Regions from separate parts of the Siccibacter colletis genome, predicted to be linked through region 1. Evidence: predicted binding sites of a transcription regulator. Region 1 holds the regulator's gene; each other region holds the start of a gene.
What was found. Region 1 encodes Fur, which represses iron uptake genes when iron is present. Its sites were predicted from a motif close to ATAATAATGAGAACNACTATCAA; they were not measured.

Region 1 (6,665 bases):
GTGCTGCCACGCTGGTACGTGACCGCCGACGGCGCTTCGCCGAAAACCATTGCCAGTACCGATACCGAAGATCTGACCCAGTTTGTCACGCCGCTCGGCGAGCAGTGGAAACGCACGGCGGAGGATAACAATATCCTGATGACCGCCGAGGCGCGCTTTGAGAAAAACAGCGATGTGAAGATGCTCAACGCGCCAGCGCTGCGCGGCCAGATTGTGCCGACCCCGCAGCAGGTCAAAGTGCAGGGCCAGGATATCGATCTCAGCGGCGGCGTGAAGCCTGACCTTACGGCGCTGAAAGCGAACAGCCAGCAGGCACTGATGCAGCGCTTCAGCCAGCTTGGCGTCAATACCGGCGGGGCATATCCGGTGCGCGCGCAGATTGATAAAGCCGCGTTTAGCGGTGCGGCGGCAGTGCCAGGGGCGTACCGGTTGACCATCGATAAAAATGAGGCCGTGATTACCGGTCTTGACGAGGCGGGGGCGTTCTACGGCGTGCAGTCGCTGCTGTCCCTGATCCCTGCAAGCGGAGAACAAAAAATCGCCGCGCTGGAAGCCAGCGATGCGCCACGCTTTGCGTACCGGGGGATTCATCTTGATGTCGGGCGCAATTTCCACACGAAAGCGGCGGTACTGCGCCTGCTCGACCAGATGGCGGCGTACAAGCTGAATAAATTCCACTTCCACCTTAGCGATGATGAAGGCTGGCGCATTGAGATCCCCGGCCTGCCGGAACTGACCGACATCGGCAGCAAGCGCTGTCACGATCCGAGTGAGAAAACCTGTCTGCTGCCGCAGCTTGGCTCCGGCCCCGACAGCAATAACAACGGCAGCGGGTTCTTTACCCGAGCGGACTACATAGAGATCGTGAAATTCGCCGCCGCGCGTCACATTGAGGTGATCCCGGAGATCGATATGCCAGCCCATGCACGCGCGGCGACTATCGCGATGGAAGCGCGCTACGATCGGTTGATGAAGGCAGGGGATGAAAAAGCGGCCAGTGAATTCCGCCTGCTCGATCCCACCGACACCTCCAACACCACCGGCGTGCAGTACTACAACCGCACCGGGTATCTCAATCCGTGCCTCGATGCGTCGCGCCGCTTCGTCGATAAGGTGATCGGCGAAATGCAGCAGATGCACCGCGAGGCAGGTCAGCCGCTAACCACCTGGCATTTCGGCGGCGACGAAGCGAAAAATATCTACCTCGGTACCGGTTACACCGACCAGGCGAAGCCGGAAGCCGGCAAGGGCATTATCGACCAGAGCAAACAGGACAAACCCTGGGCGAAATCTGCCGCCTGTCAGGCGATGGTGAAAGCCGGCAACGTGGCCGATGTGGATCATCTCTCCAGCTATTTTGGCGTCGAGGTGAGCAAGCTGGTTAATGCCCACGGTATTGAGGCGATGCAGGCCTGGCAGGATGGGTTGAAAGACGCCAGAGATGCCAGCGCTTTCGCCACCAAAGCGGTGAACGTTAACTTCTGGGATACGCTCTACTGGGGCGGCTTCGACAGCGCCAGCGTCTGGGCGAACAAAGGCTTCCGGGTGGTGATTTCTAATCCGGATTACGTCTACCTTGATTTCCCGAATGAGGTGCATCCGCAGGAGAGCGGCTATTACTGGGGCACGCGTTTCAGCGATGAACGTAAAATCTTCAGTTTCGCCCCGGACAACCTGCCGCAAAACGCGGAAACCTCTGTGGATCGCGACGGCAATGCGTTCACGGCGAAATCCGATAAACCCTGGCCTGGCGCGTATGGCCTCTCTGCGCAGCTGTGGAGCGAAGTGGTGCGCACCGACCAGCAGATGGAGTACATGATCTATCCCCGTCTGATCGCGGTGGCAGAACGTGCCTGGCATCGCGCCAGCTGGGAGCAGGACTATCAGCAGGGGCGTGAGTATAAGGGCGGCGAGACGCATCAGGTGGATGTAAAAGCGCTGCACAATGACTGGGTGCGATTTGCCAGTCTGGTGGGCAGCCGCGAGCTGGCGAAGCTCGATAAAGCGGGCGTGCAGTACCGCCTGCCGGTACCGGGAGCGCGTATCGTTAACGGCGTGCTGGACGCCAACGTCAGCCTGCCCGGCGTGACGCTGGAGTACTCGCTCGACACCGGTAAAACCTGGCAGCGCTATGATGATAAGCAGCGTCCGGCGGTGAGCGGGGAAGTGCAGGTGCGGAGCGTCAGCGCGGACGGCAAGCGTTTCAGCCGCGTCGACAGCGTTAAAGGCTAAGCGTTATCTGCCACAGGCCAGCCTGCGGGCTGGCTTTTTTAGCGTCAGGCATAAAAAAACCGGCATCTGCCGGTTTTCTCGTTGCGACTTATTTTTCGCTGATTTCGTGCGCGTTATCTTCTTCGCGGCAGTCGCCTTCGGCGCAGTGGCCGTAGAGGTAGAGACTGTGGTTGGTCAGGCGAATGCCGTGACGGGTGGCGATTTCACGCTGGCGCTGCTCGATAGAGTCATCGCTGAATTCGATAACCTTGCCGCAGTCGAGGCAGATCAGGTGATCGTGGTGATGCTGCTGCGTCAGTTCGAATACGGACTTGCCGCCTTCGAAGTTGTGGCGCGTTACGATGCCGGCGTCGTCGAACTGGTTCAGTACGCGATAGACGGTCGCCAGACCAATTTCTTCGCCCATGTCGATCAGACGCTTATAAAGTTCTTCCGCGCTGACATGATGGTTATCTGGACCCTGTAACACTTCGAGGATTTTTAATCGAGGAAGCGTGACTTTCAGGCCAGCCTTCTTTAATGCGGTATTGTTGTCAGTCATGCGGAATCTGTCCTGTTGCTTTGCGATTCGCTCCGGTAAACGAAGCAGAATAACCGGATATCTTGTGTTGAATGCGACTCATTATAGAACTGCCTGAGTTAAATGAAAATCGCAAGTACCAATCCGAAAGTGTGCTTAAAAACCGGAATGGCGCCACAATTAATAGGGGTTTCACTCGGTTAACCAGGAGGACATTGTACAGAGTTGAATGGGAAAGTTACAAACTTGTAGCAATTATTTTTATTGGTTTTATCTATCAAAACGGCGCAAATCAGCGATTTACGCCGTTCAAAAATCAGGCGTTGATGATGTCCTGCAGATGCAGTTCCTCAGAAACCTGTTTAACCCATTTCTCGACGCGCTCAGCGGTCAGTTCAGGCTGGCGATCTTCATCAATGGCGAGGCCAACAAAGTGATCGTCATCTGCCAGTCCTTTGGACGCTTCAAAGTGGTAACCCGCCGTTGGCCAGTGGCCGACGATGGTTGCGCCACGCGGTTCGATGATGTCGCGGATGGTGCCCAGCGCATCGCAGAAGTATTCCGCATAATCTTCCTGGTCGCCGCAGCCAAACAGCGCTACCAGCTTGCCGTTGAAGTCGACTTCTTCAAGCGTCGGGAAGAAATCATCCCAGTCGCACTGCGCTTCGCCGTAGTACCAGGTCGGAATGCCCAGCAGCAGGATGTCGAACGCTTCCAGATCTTCTTTGCTGCTTTTAGCAATGTCATGCACCTCAGCAACATCTTTACCAATCTGTTTTTGAATGGTTTTTGCGATATTTTCGGTATTGCCGGTGTCGCTGCCGAAGAAAATGCCTACGATTGCCATGAGTTAAATAACCTCTTGAAACTAAATAGTATGGTAGCGGCAAAATGCCCACAGATAACGGCAATCATAGCAGAACAGAGAAGAGTGCGGAAACCGCTATCATACCGGTGTGCACAGACTGCAACATGACGATGCTTTTTTCGCCGGGGCGTTGTTAAGGTTTGAGGGTATTGAGCTGGGCGAGCAGCATCTCTTCGATAAGCTCGCTACGGCTGATGTCGCGCGCCTGGGCCAGTTGATTGAGGGCGTCTACCGCCTCTTCGTTGAGTTTCAGCTCGACGCGCTTAAGCCCGCGAACTTTGTCGCGCTTCAGCTGGTTGCGTTTATTGATGCGCAGCTGCTCATCACGCGTCAGGGGGTTCGTCTTCGGGCGACCGGGGCGACGCTCGTGCGCGAACAGATCAAGTGTCGTACGATCGGTTTGTTCTTTTGCCATGATAGAAATTTGAGACAGGAGAAACAGGCTGCCCGGGTGCGTCGGGGCGTATTAACAGCGCGCCATCATACATGAGGGCGTAGCGCGCGCCAACGCGTTAACGCCCCGGAGTGGCTGGTCGGTCTGTTTTTAGTCAGATAATTCAACATTCAGGAAGCGGCGAATGGCGCGCAGCACCGCCTGCGGCTTCTCGGCGTGCACCCAGTGACCCGCCCCGGCGATGACGTGCGCCCGCGCCTGGGGGAACTGCGCCAGCAGCGCCTCGCGATGGCTCTCGGTCACGTAAGGCGAATTTCCGCCGCGGATAAACAGCGCCGGGTGCGGCCAGGCCGGCACAGCTTCCCAGCCGATGATGTGATGATACTGATCCCACAGGGCAGGGACGTTGAAGCGCCATTCACCGTTGGCGAACGACTTCAGCAGAAACTGGATCACGCCCTCTTCGGCGATGTGCGTGCGCATCACGTCTGCTGCCGCCGTTCGGCTGGTCGCACCGGCGTCGGTGACCGCATTGATCGCCGCGAAAATCTCGTCGTGACGGCGCACGTCGTAGCTGACCGGCGCGATGTCGATCGCCACCAGATTCGCAATGCGCTCCGGCGCGAGGGCGCTGACGGCCATTACCGCTTTGCCGCCCATCGAATGGCCAATCAGCGTCACCTTATCCAGCCCCTGTTCGTCCAGGGTATCGACCAGATCCTGCGCCATCGCCGGGTAGGTCATCTCGTCTGCACGCGGAGAAAGGCCATGATTTCGCATATCTACCGACAGCACATCGTGATCCGCCACCAGGTCGCGCGCCAGCACGCCGAGGTTGTCCAGGCTGCCAAACAGCCCGTGAACCAGCACGATGGGAGAATTGTTGTTCGGTTGTTGCGCAGATTGCGCTCGGCTGTTCAATTTCATGGCAAAGTTCTTTTTTTGAGTCCGTAAGGATAGGGTATCATGTTGACCATTCTGCCGCCCGGCCGCAAGATTCCAGTTTAATCTGACTTTTGCCGCCTTCCTGGTTTGACGCTATTCGCTGTTGGGTTTTTGCTTCTATAATCCCAACGTCCCAACGACTTGTATTCAGAGAAGATATTGCACTGGATGAAGATGAAAACGATTGAAGTTGATGACGACCTTTACCGCTATATTGCCAGCCACACGCAGCATATTGGTGAGAGCGCGTCGGACATTTTACGGCGCATGCTGAAAGTTGCCGCCTCCCGTGACGCCGCGGCCCCGGCTACCGTTGCACCCGCCGTTGCGGTGGCTGCCACCGAGCAGAAGCCGGTCAGCCCGGTCAAAGATCGCGTGCGGGCGATGCGTGAGCTGCTGCTGTCGGACGATTACGCCGAGCAGCGCAAAGCCGTCAATCGTTTCATGCTGGTTCTGTCTACACTCTACTCATTGGATGCCTCCGCGTTTGCCGCCGCCACCGACTCGCTTCATGGCCGCACCCGTGTCTATTTCGCCGGGGATGAGCAAACGCTGTTGCACAGCGGTAATCAGACTAAGCCCAAACACGTTCCCGGTACGCCGTACTGGGTGATCACCAATACCAACACGGAGCGCAAGCGCAGCATGATCGAACACATCATGCAGGCCATGCAGTTCCCGGCGGAATTGACTGAAAAGGTTTGCGGCACCATTTAACTCTTGCGTCAATAAGGATCAGGCAATGGCAAACGACAAGCGCGCAGGGCAACCTGCGCAACAGAGTGACTTGATTAACGTCGCGCAGCTTACCGCGCAGTACTACGTGCTTAAGCCTGAGGTCGGAAATACGGAACACGCCGTGAAATTCGGCACCTCCGGCCACCGCGGCAGCGCCGTACGCCACAGCTTTAACGAGCCGCACATTCTGGCAATCGCGCAGGCGATCGCCGAAGAGCGCGCCAAAAATGGCGTTACCGGCCCGTGCTACGTGGGTAAAGATACCCACGCGCTTTCCGAACCGGCATTTATTTCGGTACTGGAAGTGCTGGCCGCCAACGGCGTTGACGTCATCGTGCAGGAAAACAACGGCTACACGCCGACCCCAGCCATTTCTAACGCGATCCTCGAACACAACAAGAGCGGCGGCGCGCAGGCAGACGGTATCGTGATCACGCCGTCCCACAACCCGCCGGAAGATGGCGGCATCAAATACAATCCGCCGAACGGTGGTCCGGCGGATACTAACGTCACGAAAGTGGTGGAAAACCGCGCCAACGCGCTGCTGGCCGACGGCCTGAACGGCGTAAAACGCGTATCGCTGGACGAAGCCTGGTCCAGCGGTCGCGTTACCGCGAAGGATCTGGTGCAGCCGTTTATTGAAGGGCTGGCAGAGATCGTCGATATGGCGGCAATCCAGAAAGCGGGCCTGAAGCTCGGCGTCGATCCGCTCGGCGGCTCCGGTATCGAATACTGGAAACGCATCGCCGAGCACTACCAGCTCGATCTTACTCTGGTCAACGATCAGGTCGATCAGACCTTCCGCTTTATGCACCTCGATAAAGACGGCGTGATTCGTATGGACTGCTCCAGCGAATCCGCGATGGCGGGCCTGCTCAAGCTGCGCGATCGGTTTGACCTGGCGTTCGCTAACGACCCGGATTACGATCGCCACGGCATCGTCACCCCGGCAGGGCTGATGAACCCGA
Region 2 (6,665 bases), 560 kb from region 1:
AATGCCCTCGGCAAAACGGTCCTGAATTTTGCCGTTCACCGGGTAGGTCACGTACTGCTCGACGGTATGCACAAAGGCATCGACCACGCCGTTGGCGACCTGGCGCGGCGGCAGGGTGTAGGTATAAACCGGGTCCAGCACGGCAAACAGCGGTTGCACAAACGGGGAGTGGAACGCCTGTTTGTCGCCGGTGGCGCGGCGCGAAATCACCGCACCCTTGTTGGATTCAGAGCCGGTCGCCGGAAGCGTCAGCACCGAACCCATCGGAATAGCGCTGTTAATTTCGCTGCCGGAGGTTTCAAGAATGTTCCACGGGTCAATATCCTGCGGATAGTGCGCCGCTGCGGCGATAAATTTAGTGCCGTCCAGCACCGAACCGCCGCCCACGGCCAGCAGGAAGGTCACCTGCTCGCGACGGGCAATATCAACCGCCTTCATCAGGGTTTCATACGACGGGTTTGGCTCAATGCCGCCGAACTCCAGCACCTCAAGGCCATCCAGCGCAGAGAACACCTGGTCCAGCACGCCGGTGGATTTTACGCTGCCGCCGCCCCAGGTGATCAGCACCCGGGCATCGGCGGGGATCTGCGCACGCAGATCGCTGATGGCGCCTTGTCCGAACAGAATGCGGGTGGGGGTGTGAAGATTGAAATTATTCATGGCTCGCTTCCCAAAATGAGTGGAACGGGTGGCAGCCAACGGGCCGCCTGATGGGATTTATTGTGAGCGCGGGGCGAGAGGCGCTCAATGCATATTCCTGCCGTTATCTTGCCCATTTCTCCAGAGGGCTGGAGAAACAGGGTGTTTTTCAGCACACTGCGGCAATGAACATAACGTTGCGGAGCACGAAGCCATGAACCGGACGGCGATTTGCAAACAGCTGACTGAAAAAATTAACTTTCTGAAAGTTAATAATAAAATTCCTGCAGAAGGGTTGCCGGACGTGGACCTGCTCTACGGCACCCAGCCTTACCCGCGCACGCCGGTGATGTATCAGCCGGGTATCATTTTTCTCTTTTCCGGCCAGAAAACCGGCTACCTCAATAACCGCGTGTTTCGCTATGACGCCAGTGAATACCTGCTGCTGACGGTGCCGCTGCCGTTTGAGTGCGAAACCGCCGCCACGCCGGAAACCCCGCTGGCCGGGCTGCGCATCAATATCGATATGCATCAGCTGCAGGCGCTGCTGATGGACATCGGCGAGGACACGCGGTTCCAACCCGCCCCGCTGAGCAGCGGTATCAATTCCGCCACGCTCACCGATGAGATCCTCTGCGCCGCTGAGCGGCTGCTGGACGTGATGGAACGCCCGCTCGACTGCCGGATCCTTGGCCGCCAGATCGTGCGCGAGATCCTTTATCAGGTGCTCACCGGCCCGTGCGGTGGCGCGCTGCTGGCGCTGGTGAGCCGGCAGACCCACTTCAGCCTGATAAGCCGGGTGCTGAAACGCATCGAAGCCCAGTACACCGAAAACCTCAGCGTGGACCAGCTGGCGGCGGAAGCCAACATGAGCGTCTCGGCGTTTCACCACAACTTCAAATCCATTACCAGCACCTCGCCGCTGCAGTATCTGAAGACCTATCGCCTGCATAAGGCGCGCATCATGATGCTGCATGATGGCGTCAAGGTGAGTACCGCAGCCATAAGAGTCGGTTATGAAAGCGCCTCGCAGTTCAGCCGGGAATTTAAGCGTTATTTTGGCGTGACGCCGGGAGAGGATGTGGCACGGATGCGGATGCTGCCGCAGGGGGAGAGCGGGGCGCAACTGGCAGCGCGCCCCTGAAACGGCGCGCTATTTCGCTGCGAAGCGTCGTTTAATCACCACGAACAGGGTGCCGCACAGCCCGGCCAGCAGCAGAAACACCGGCAGGATCATCAGGAAGGTCATCACCTGATCTTCGTGGCGTTTCACAAAGGGAATCATGCTCAGGGCATAACCCAGCCCGGTAACGCCCCCGACCCACAGCAGGCCGCTCAGCCAGTTAAAGATCTGGAAGCGACGGTTGGAAAGCCCGGAGATGCCAGCCAGGGTTGGCAGCAGGGTGCGCACGAAGGCGAGGAAGCGGCCCGCCAGCAAAGCCAGTAAACCGTGACGGTCAAACATGCAGGTGGCGCGATGATGATATTTCGCCGGCAGTTGCGCCAGCCAGCTTTTCACCACCCGGGTGTTGCCGAGCCAGCGGCCCTGCAGATAACTGAACCAGCAGCCCAGGCTGGCCGCCGAGGTGAGGATCACCAGCGCCGGCACGAAATCCATCACGCCGCGAGCGATAAGCGCGCCCGCCAGCAGCAGCAGACTGTCACCGGGCAAAAAGGACGCCGGAAGTAGGCCGTTTTCCAGGAACAGTGTGGCAAACATAACGCAATAGACAATGCCAACAATATGCGGGTCCGCCAGCGCGGCAAAATCGTGATGCCAGAGCGCAGCGATAATATTCTCGATGACAGCCATGAGGGATCCTGTGGAACAGCGTAAGAAAGCTATTATACCCTGAACGCCCCGGCACATCTTGCGCAGAGGCATCACAAACCGGCACTTTTTTAGGAATATGGCCGGTTTGTGGGTTCAGGGGCAACTTTACACAATTCGCTCAAACCCTGCTGCTAAATCCGCGAGTAAATCTTCAACGTTTTCTAAACCAATGTGTACCCGCACCAGGGTACCGGTGAAATCAACCCCGACGCCCGGACGGATCGCGGCGATCTCTTCCGGCTGGCTGGCGAGGATCAGCGATTCGAATCCGCCCCAGGAGTACGCCATTGAGAAGTGGGTGAAGTTGTCGAGGAAGCGCGCGTACTCGTCGTCGGTCAGGCGTTTCGTGAGGATAAACGAGAACAGCCCGCTGCTGCCGGTGAAGTCGCGCTGCCAGAAGGCATGGCCCTTACTGCCCGGCAGCGCCGGGTGATTGACGCGCGCCACCAGCGGGTGCGCAGCAAGCCATTCGGCAATGCGTAAACTGCTCTCCTGATGCTGACGCAGACGCACGCCCAGGGTGCGCAGCCCGCGGCTGGTGACGTAGGCGGTATCCGCATCCACCATCTGACCCATCAGATAGGCATTCTCCCGCAGCTGCTCCCAGCAGCGCGCATTGGCCACCGCGGTGCCAATCATCGCGTCCGAATGGCCCACCAGATATTTGGTTCCGGCCTGCACCGAGATATCAACGCCCGCATCGAGCGCCTTAAATAGAATGCCCGCCGCCCAGGTGTTGTCCATAACGATCACCGCATCCGGCGCGCGGGCGCGTACCGCCGCGACGATGGCCGGCACGTCGGGCACTTCCATGGTGATGGAGCCGGGGGACTCAAGAAAAACCACCCGGGTCGTCGGCTGGATCAGCGCTGCGATGTCGGCACCGATCGACGGATCGAACCAGTCGGTGGCAACCCCCATCCGGGTCAGCACTTTGCTGCAGAAATCCTGGGTCGGCTCATAGGCGGTAACCGGCATCAGCACGCGATCGCCCTGTTCGACAAAAGCCAGAATGGTATTGGCAACCGCCGCCGCCCCGCACGGAAACAGCGCGCAGCCGGCACCGCCCTCCAGCTCGCACATCGCCTCCTGTAACGAAAAGTGGGTCAGCGTGCCGCGGCGGCCATAAAACAGCTCGCCCTGCGCCCGTCCGGCAGTGGCCTGTTTTTTGGCTGCCACGCTGTCGAATACCAGCGATGAGGCGCGCTGAATAACGCTGTTGACCGATCCCTGGGTGAATCGCTTGCTGCGTCCCGCCGTGACCAGCGCGGTTTCAATGTGCTTTGCGGACATAATCGTGAACCTGTTTAACCATCTGGATGTCTAAACCTACCTTAACACCGTTCCCCGGCTGCGCGTCATGGTGTTTTTTCAGGTTGGCGAAAAAAAATACGTTCGCTGCACTTTCCTGTTCGACCGCATAGAAAGCGGCGTCAGAAGCGGGTTCACTGTAAATACTAATGAGAACTACTATCAATTCGACGTCGTTTTGATATTATTACGCGCAGAATTTGTCTAATTTCGTTCTGGAGATACAGAGTGGGTAATAATTTGATGCAGACGGATCTCTCCGTCTGGGGTATGTATCATCATGCCGACATCGTTGTGAAGATGGTGATGATTGGCCTGATTCTGGCGTCGGTTGTCACCTGGGCGATCTTCTTCAGCAAAAGTGCGGAATTACTGTCTCAGAAGCGCCGCCTCAAGCGCGAACAGCAGCAGCTGGCCTCTGCCCGCTCGCTGGACGAAGCCAGCGAAATGGCGGCGTCCTTCCACGCGAAGAGCCTCAGCGCCCAGCTGATTAACGAAGCGCAAAACGAGCGTGAGCTGTCCGAAGGCAGCGATGACAACGAAGGCATTAAAGAGCGCACCGGCTTCCGCCTTGAGCGTCGCGTTGCGGCGGCGGGTCGTCATATGGGCCGGGGCAACGGCTACCTCGCCACCATCGGCGCTATCTCGCCGTTCGTCGGTCTGTTCGGCACCGTGTGGGGCATCATGAACAGCTTCATCGGTATCGCCCAGACCCAGACCACCAACCTGGCGGTTGTAGCACCTGGTATCGCCGAAGCGCTGCTGGCCACGGCTATCGGTCTGGTCGCCGCGATCCCGGCGGTGGTTATCTACAACATCTTTGCCCGTATGATCGGCGGCCATAAGGCCTCGTTGGGTGACGTTGCTGCGCAGGTATTGCTGCTGCAAAGCCGCGACCTTGATCTGGCTGCGAGCTCCGCGTCACATCCGGTGCGTAACGCGCAAAAATTACGTTTAGGTTGATGCCCTATGGCGATGCGTCTTAACGAAGATCTCGACGACAACGGCGAAATGCACGAAATCAACGTCACGCCGTTTATCGACGTGATGCTGGTACTGCTGATTATCTTTATGGTGGCCGCCCCGCTGGCGACGGTGGATGTGAAGGTGAATCTGCCGGCCTCTACCAGCCAGCCGCAGCCGCGCCCTGAGAAGCCGGTCTACCTGTCGGTGAAAGCGGATAAAACCATGTTTATCGGTAACGATGCGGTGACCCGCGAAAACATGGTGTCGGCGCTGAACACGTTGACTGCAGGCAAGAAGGACACCACGATCTTCTTCCGCGCTGATAAAACCGTGGATTACGAAACGATGATGAGCGTGATGGATACGCTGCATCAGGCGGGCTATCTCAAGATTGGCCTGGTCGGGCAGGAAACAGCAAAAGCGCAGTAATCTGCGTGCAGCATAAAAAACGCGGCCCGTGAGCCGCGTTTTTTTATGGCTGAAGCCTGATTAGCCCAGATGCTCGCCGCCCGTCACGCCGTGCACCTCGGCGGTAACGTAGCTCGATTCCTGGCTGGCGAGATAGACGTAGATGCCCGCCAGCTCCGCCGGCTGACCTGCGCGCTTCATCGGCGTCTGCTGACCAAACTGCGGCAGTTTCTCCTGCGGCTGGCCGCCTGCTACCTGCAGTACGGTCCAGATCGGCCCCGGAGCTACCACGTTCACGCGAATGCCTTTCTCTGCTACCTGCTTCGCCAGACCGCGGCTGTAGTTCAGGATCGCGGCTTTGGTGGATGCGTAATCCAGCAGGTGCGGGCTTGGCTGATAAGCCTGAATCGACGAGGTGGTGATGATACTGGCCCCCGGTTTCAGGTGCGGCAGCGCCTCCTGCGTAACCCAGAACAGCGAGAAGACGTTTATCGCGTAGGTTTTCTGGAACTGCTCGCTGGTAATGTTCGCCACATCTTCAACTGCGACCTGCTTCCCGGCTACCAGCGCCAGAATATCCAGCCCGCCCAGCGCTTCGATGGATTTATGCACCAGCGAACGGGCAAAGGTTTCATCACTGAGATCGCCCGGGATTAGCACCGCTTTGCGCCCGGCCTCTTCAATCAGTGCCTTCACTTCATCGGCATCCTGCTGCTCATCAGGCAGATAGTTCAGGACCACGTCCGCACCTTCACGCGCATAGGCGATGGCCGCCGCACGTCCGATACCGGAGTCGCCGCCCGTGACCAGCGCTTTGCGCCCGGCCAGTCGTCCGCTACCGACATAGCTCTTCTCGCCGCAGTCCGGCACCGGGTCCATCTTCGCCTGCACACCCGGCGCAGGCTGTTTCTGTTTAGGATATTCGCCGGTGTAATACTGCGTGGTGGGGTCCTGAATCTCCGTCTGATTATTTGTCATAAGGTCGCTCCACTTAGTGAGAAAGTTACCTTAAGGGTAGCGCCTTATTCTGTATCCGAAATAGTAATCAGCATATTCTCACTGTGCGCTTCGCTTATTTTTAGCAGTAACAAGCACAGCGGTAATTAATAATTAACGTAATGAAAACCAATGCTTAAATAATAAAGCGGCAGGCAAAGGATATATCTTTTTTGTACGCTGGCGGCGGTCTGCGGAGCATCTACGCTTAAATCTGAACCACCTTAATAATATTCTCCGGCCCGTGCCGGGGCTGTCGTTTGCCCATCATCTGGATAATAACAATGAGCACAATGACCTTTTCTCACACAGACAATAACGCTGGCTTAATTACCCTCTCGCAGATTCGCCTGAAAGCCGACGGGCTGATGCTGTCCCTGACGTGGTTGCTGTGGCTGATCGCGCTGGGGGTTGGCTGGCACCATCATAATCTGTCGCTGGCGCTGGTCGCAGGCGGCGCGCTCACCGGGCTGGCGACGGTGATAAAGACTCTGTTTGCCGGACGGCTGAT
Region 3 (6,665 bases), 1.1 Mb from region 1:
TCCCCGCCAGCATCGGCCCGCTGAAGGTAATGGCATTCCCTTTAGCCAGCAGCGCCAGCTGGAAGGCGGTAAAGTCGCTGTGTCCGCAGATAAGCAGCGGATCGGCCGCCTGACGCGCCAGCAGAGCATCATAGTCCACGCCATCCAGCAGGCGGCTCATGCCGTAGCCTCCGCGCACCGGCATCACAATATCCACCGCGCAGGGAAGTGTAGCGAGTGCATTGAGATCCGCCAGCCGTTCGGCATCGGTTCCGGCAAAACGCTGGTGGCGACGCGCGATCGCTGTCTGATGCTCCACCTGATGGCCTTCCGCCTCCAGACGCGCCACGCCGCGCTGGGCAGCCTGCTGTTGCAGGCAGTAGCCTGACGGGGCAATCAAATGAAATACGGACATGGCAACTCCCTGCGTAGCGGTAAGAGGGAAATATGATGCCGCGTCGCGCCCGGCTTGTCATCCGCCGGTTATACTTCTGCCCAGCCGCTCCGCTGTCTGGGCATTTTGGGAGCGCGTGCCCTTGCGGCGCAGCGGCACCAGGCAGTATGTTGTGCGGGCCTGTTTATCTGATGTGATGAGGGAGTGAGCGTGAAGTTTAGTGGAATCATTGTTCTGATGTTGCTGCTGGCGGGCTGTAGCAGCAAGCCGGACTATAAAAGTGTGCCGTGGCAGGCCCAAGCGCCGACCAGCCGGGCACTGCAGTGGATGCCGTTCAGCGAGCAGGCAGGCGAGGAGTATGGCGTCAGCCCGCGCCTGATCACGGCGATTATCGCCGTCGAATCGGGGGGCAAACCCGAGCTGGTAAGCGCATCGAATGCGGTCGGTCTGATGCAGATTAAAGCCTCAACCGCCGGAAAAGAAGTGTATCGCCATATGGGATGGGCCGGACAGCCTTCCACCCGCGAGCTGAAAGATCCGCAGCGCAATATCGCTATTGGCACCGCGTATCTGAGCGTGCTGGAGCATGGCATCCTGGCGGGGATTGAAGATCCGCAGACCATGCAGTATGCGCTGGTGGTGTCCTATGTGAACGGCGCAGGCGCGCTGCTGCGCACCTTCTCTTCCGATCGCAAAGCGGCCATTGAGAAGATCAACGACCTCAGTCCGCAGGAGTTTTACCAGCACGTGGTAGACAATCATCCATCGCCGCAGGCACCACGTTATCTGTGGAAGGTCCAGCAGGCGATGGCAGCGATGTGATCAGCGAACGCGGCTGGCCTTTTCGTGGGCCGCGCGTTCCAGCGAGAAGATAATGCGTTGCAGTTCACGCTCCGTCGCCGGGTTCACGTTCAGGAAACGGAAGCTCAGACGGGGCGTGCTGACGGTGTGGTTCTTGCTGTCCACAAAGGTGCGGCTGGAGAGCGTGAGCAGCTGCATATCGAAATGGTATTTCCCGCGATCCAGCAGATCGACCTCGCAGTGCGGAAACATCATGCCTTCGGTCAGATTCTCCGGCATTTCCCCTTCTACCAGCGCCCCCATACCGCCAACCGAGATATCAGACACGCGAAAGCGCAGGCGGCTGCCGTCCGGCATCACGGCGGTACAGTGGCAGGCGGGTTGCACCGGGGCGCTGATACGGAAAAATTCGCGGCGCTGAACGAACCACAGCGAGGCGGGCAACGGGGTAATAAATGCCGGTAGCCCCTGATACTCCCCGGCCTCCACAGCGGAAAGGGCAAATTCTACCTTCGCGCCGTCGGTTTCAGCCCCAACATCAATGTGTTCCGCACGTAGAATGCTCTGATTTTCCCAGGTCTGGCTGCCAAAATCGAGCACCAGCCGTTCGCTGCTGGCATCAAGGATACGGCTGATCAGCTGACCGCCGCTCCAGGACAGGCGCACCGGAACCTGCTGCTTTTGCAGATCCCGCAGCACGCCTGATATGGCAAGGGGATGTTGTTTTAAAAACTGCTCATTGTAATTGCTCACACCAGAAGCCTCGCCAGAATTTAAAAAGAATCTCAGCGCCAGTTATCGGCACTGAAGCAGAAAACTTAATACAAACTACTTAACTTTTTTGTAGCCCCACTTAATATCAATTCGTGATATTCCTCACCTTTTTCAATTCCTTGCCTATACTTAGTTCACGACGGCCTCAGCAACTGGTCTGAGACGTCATCCGGAATCACAACTAAAGAGGACGTTAAACATGGGTATCCTGGCGTGGATTGTATTCGGCCTGATCGCAGGTGTAATCGCTAAATTCATCATGCCTGGCCGTGACGGTGGCGGTGTCATCCTGACCATTATTCTCGGTATCGTGGGTGCGGTTGTCGGCGGCTGGCTCGCCACTTTCTTTGGTATCGGTGGGGACGTAACCGGATTCAACCTGGGCAGCTTCATGGTCGCCGTAGTGGGTGCGATTGTGGTACTGGCTATCTATCGACTTGTGCGTCGCAACTAAGTCGCTATTTTGAAGAAAACGGCCCTGATGGGCCGTTTTTTTTATCACCAGTCATCCTCGACGGTGCTACTACCGTGCGTTCGACCATTAATGCACAGGGTCGGTAAGCGCAGCGCATCCACCTTCGTATGGGTAGCGGGTGCGCAGGCTTACTTCTCCCGGGGCAGTAATACGCCGTTTTTAATCAGAAGTCGTAGCCGACGGTTGCTACTACCGTGCGTTCGGCACCCCAGTAGCAGTTAGTGGTGTAGCAGCCCGACACGTATTCGCGGTCGGTGAGGTTATTGGCATTAACCTGCACGAACGCCCCTTTCAGTGCGCTGTTCCACGCGCCCAGATCCGCTTTCACCATCGCATCCATCAGCGTCACTGACCCGATACGGTTGCTGTTCTGATCCTCGGCCCACTGTTTACCGATGTAACGCACCCCGGCGCCGGCGCTGATGCCGTAGTCGAACTGATAGTGTGCCCAGAACGAGGCCATCTGATCCGGCGTCATCAGCGGCGTATTGCCGTCTTTGCCGCCGAGCGAATTTTCAAACTTGACGCGGTTCCAGGTGTAGCCCGCAATGGCGCTCAGACGCGGGGTGATCTGGTTACGCGCTTCCAGTTCCACGCCCTGGGAGTGCACGTCCCCGGCCGCGTAGTAAGTGGCTGGCTCTACGTTCTCATCACGCTGGGAGACATCTTCCTGGGTAAGATCGAAGATGGCGATGCTGTACATATCACTGGTGCCTGGCGGCTGATACTTCAGGCCGGCTTCGTACTGCTCGGCGGTGCTCGGCTGCAGCAGTTCACCGGTGGCGCTTTGCAGGATCGACGGCGTCAGCGCCTGGCTGTAGCTCAGGTATGGCGAGAGGCCGTTCTCAAAGGCGTAGAGCACCGATGCACGGCCGCTAACCTTATCATCTGAACGGCGATATGCGGTGTTAAAGGTATTGCTTACCTGCTTCGACACCACGCGATCGTAGCGCCCGGAGAGCGCGACGTGCCAGCGGTTCCACTCCAGATCGTCCTGCAGATAAACCCCGGCCTGGTAGTAGCGGCGGTTGTTGTCGTTGGTATAGGCATCGTTGATGACGTGACCCGTTTGCGTGGCTTCGCCGGTGAACGGGTTCAGAAGCGCGGCGCTGCCTACGGTGCTAAGAATATCATTACGGAAGCGGTGATATTCCGCACCCAGCGTCAAGGTGTGCTTCACCTCGCCGGTAGCGAAATCGGCCTGCAGGCGGTTATCGGTGGACCATGCATCGAGCGAGTCCTGCGAGCCAACGTAGCCGCGGTTCAGCAGATTGCTGTCGCCCTCCCAGCCTTTCTGATACACCTGAGCGAGATTCGCGTTGCTGTGGGTGTAGCTCCCGCTGGAGTGTAGCGACCAGACATCGTCGAAGCGGTGATTGAACTCGACGCTGTAAAGCTGTTCGCGGCGCTGGTAGCCATCGAGGCGGTCGCCTTCGTTGTAGCTGTTGGGCAGCTTGTGGCCGTTACGGGCATACAGCGCCCCTTCGATCGGCGCCGAACCGTGATAGCCGCCGGAGGGATCTTTCTGCAGGTAGGCGCGCAGCAGCAGGCTGGTGTCTTCGCTCGGCTGCCACAGCAGCGACGGGGAGATGGCGTAGCGCTCTTCCCGGGTGTTGTCGTACTGGGTATCGGTATTGCGCGTGATGCCGGTGATGCGGAAGGCCCACTGGTCGTTGATGGCATCGGTATAGTCGAAGGCACCGGATTTCGTGTTCTGCGTCCCGGCGGAGAGGCGGAAGTGGCCTTCAGAGCGGAACTGCGGGCGCTTTGAGGTCAGGTTGACCAGCCCGCCGGGGATAGTCTGACCGTACAGCGACGAGGACGGACCCTTGATTACGTCCACGCGCTCAATAAACCACGGATCGATCTGCAAAATATTATGGCTGCCGCCATCGCTCATCAGGCGCATACCGTCGAGGAACAGGTTATCGACGTCGCCGCCGTGGAAACCGCGCAGGCCGATGGCGTCGAAACGTGACGCGCCGCCGCCGATGTTGCTGAACACGCCGGGGGTGTAGCTTAGCGCTTCGTTAAAGTTGCTGGCACCCTGATCTTCCATCTGCTGACGCGTCACCACCGACACCGACTGGGCAGTGGTGATCAGCGGCTGGTCAGTTTTGGTAGCACCGGTGCTGCTCTTTACCGTATATCCCTCAGTGGGAGAGGTAGCGGTCTGCGCCGGTGCGGCGGTGACCACCACGGTATCTTCCGCCGCAAAAACCTGGCTGGTGGACAGCGCCAGCGCGCACAGCAGCACCGGGCGCTTAAGTTTAAAAACCTTCGTCATGTTCATATCCCTGGCATCAAGGTGGCAAAGCAGCTCCGCCGCCCGGCGATAAGCGGGCCGCAGAGGCAGAAGTGAAAACAGAATGCGAATTATTATCGTTATTGTTTGTTGGTTTCAAGCGGTGAATGTTTGAAACGCGAAGCGTAAAGCCGTTGATTTACTGCGGATTTAACTGCAATCCCGCAGCACGTCAGGCGAGAGCGTAAAAAGGGGTAAAAACCCTGCTACCAGAAATGGTAGCAGGGGGAGGGGTTACTGCGCGGAAGCCGGGGCGGCAGTTTGCGGTTGTGCAGCGGGCTGCGCCGCCTGTGCTGGTGTCGTGCTCGGCGTGCTGCCCGGACGGGTTTCCGGCACCTCGTCGCACGGCGTCTCTTTGCCACACAGCAGATCGAGCATTTTCAGCGTCACGCCGTTGGTCCAGCCAAAGCCGTCCTGCAGCGGGTATTCACCGCCGCCGCCACCGGTGCCGGTAGAGCTGATATCATATTTCTCCACCAGCTTGTGCTCGCGGTTGTAGGTGTGCTGGACGTTGGTCAGGAAGCGCCAGGTGACGTCCATCGCCAGGTCCTTCTGCCCGTAGTTGATGAGCCCTTCGGTCGCCACCCACTGCAGCGGCGCCCAGCCGTTCGGGGCATCCCACTGCTGACCGCTGTTCACGGTGGTGGTTGCCAGCCCGCCGGCTTTCAGCAACTGCGCCCGCGTGGCGGCGGCTACTTTGTCGGCGCGATCCCGGGCAGCGGCTTTCACGTAGAGCGGATACAGGGCGGCTGCCGTCAGCTGATCGCGTACCGCCTGCTTGCGCAGATCGTAATCCGCATACCACCCCTGTTTGTCGTTCCACAGGTTGGCTTCAATTGCCCGCTGGCGGTCATTCGCCAGCGCGTTATAGCGTGCAGCACCCGCGCTGTCGCCTGCCGCAGTACTGGCGCTGGCAAGGGTTTTCTCCAGCTGATAGAGCAGGGCGTTGAGATCCACCGGCACGATGTGCGTGGTGTGTATCGACCCCAGCTGCTGCGGATTATCCATCCAGCGCGAGCTGAAGTCCCAGCCCGAGGCCGCTCCGGCACGCAAATCGCGATAGATTTCGGTGGCCGGGCGATCCGGGTTGTTTTTCGCGGTGGTGACATCATCGAGCCAGGATTCGGTGCGGGGTGTGTCGCGATCGTCCCAGTAGCGGTTCAGCAGCGAGCCATCCTTCAGCTTCACCACCCGTTTGTGCGCTTCGCCCGGAGCCAGCGCATCGCTGCCTTCCATCCAGTACGCATACTCTTTTTTGAGCTGCGGCAGGTATGTTTTCAACGCGTCCTTATCATGGGTCGCCAGCAGTTCGACCATAAAGGAGAAGAATGGCGGCTGGGAGCGGCTCAGGTAGTAGCTGCGGTTGCCGTTAGGGATGTGTCCCCAGGCATCGATCTCATGGGCGAAGTTCGCCACCATGTCTTCGATATTGTCCCAGCGCCCACTTTCGGCAAGGCCCAGCATGGTGAAGTAGCTGTCCCAGTAATAGACCTCGCGGAAACGTCCACCCGGCACCACGTAGGACTCCGGCAGCGGCAGTAGGGAATCCCACTTGCCGGCGGTATCGGTGGTGCGCGTCAGCACCGGCCACAGGCCGTCAATATGCTCGCGCAGGTTCTGGCCTTCCGGCGGCACATACTTTTCGCCCTCGGCAGGGAGCGTGAAGTTGACGTTGACGAAGTGGCGCAGATCGAAGCCGGACTGGTTACGCTGCATGCGGTAGTCGGCCAGAATCATCAGCGGATCGCTTTTTGGCACCGCGTCGGCAAAAGTTTTCTGATCCGGGAACAGCTTCGCACTTTGTACTGCGGTAAACAGTGGGCCAAGCAGCACGTCAGGCGGCTGCGGTTGGCTCTGTGCCTGGGCTTCCTGTGCCAGCGCAGTCGGCGTGGAAAGCATAAAGAATGCGCCACCCAGAGCCAGTTGTACGGCAAACA

Region 2: exbB (tol-pal system-associated acyl-CoA thioesterase) is a predicted target of Fur. The motif match lies at 3,928-3,950, and genes of this name have one in related genera.
Region 3: KFZ77_RS11130 (TonB-dependent siderophore receptor) is a predicted target of Fur. The motif match lies at 4,793-4,815, and genes of this name have one in related genera.

Annotation. Positions count from the first base shown of each region.
Region 1 covers NZ_CP074352.1:1,154,096-1,160,760, forward strand. Annotated here, with positions in the region: gene KFZ77_RS05555 (beta-N-acetylhexosaminidase) at 1-2,232, shown strand, start outside; gene fur (ferric iron uptake transcriptional regulator) at 2,321-2,773, opposite strand; gene fldA (flavodoxin FldA) at 3,069-3,599, opposite strand; gene ybfE (LexA regulated protein) at 3,754-4,035, opposite strand; gene ybfF (esterase) at 4,165-4,941, opposite strand; gene seqA (replication initiation negative regulator SeqA) at 5,134-5,676, shown strand; gene pgm (phosphoglucomutase (alpha-D-glucose-1,6-bisphosphate-dependent)) at 5,702-6,665, shown strand, end outside.
Region 2 covers NZ_CP074352.1:599,061-605,725, forward strand. Annotated here, with positions in the region: gene yqhD (alcohol dehydrogenase) at 1-660, opposite strand, end outside; gene KFZ77_RS03040 (AraC family transcriptional regulator) at 854-1,783, shown strand; gene KFZ77_RS03045 (DedA family protein) at 1,793-2,452, opposite strand; gene metC (cystathionine beta-lyase) at 2,579-3,766, opposite strand; gene exbB (tol-pal system-associated acyl-CoA thioesterase) at 4,013-4,747, shown strand; gene exbD (TonB system transport protein ExbD) at 4,754-5,179, shown strand; gene KFZ77_RS03065 (SDR family oxidoreductase) at 5,240-6,136, opposite strand; gene KFZ77_RS03070 (methyl-accepting chemotaxis protein) at 6,439-6,665, shown strand, end outside.
Region 3 covers NZ_CP074352.1:2,303,612-2,310,276, reverse strand. Annotated here, with positions in the region: gene ldcA (muramoyltetrapeptide carboxypeptidase) at 1-394, opposite strand, end outside; gene emtA (membrane-bound lytic murein transglycosylase EmtA) at 584-1,195, shown strand; gene ycgR (flagellar brake protein YcgR) at 1,196-1,927, opposite strand; gene KFZ77_RS11135 (GlsB/YeaQ/YmgE family stress response membrane protein) at 2,148-2,402, shown strand; gene KFZ77_RS11130 (TonB-dependent siderophore receptor) at 2,587-4,710, opposite strand; gene KFZ77_RS11125 (alpha,alpha-trehalase) at 4,963-6,665, opposite strand, start outside.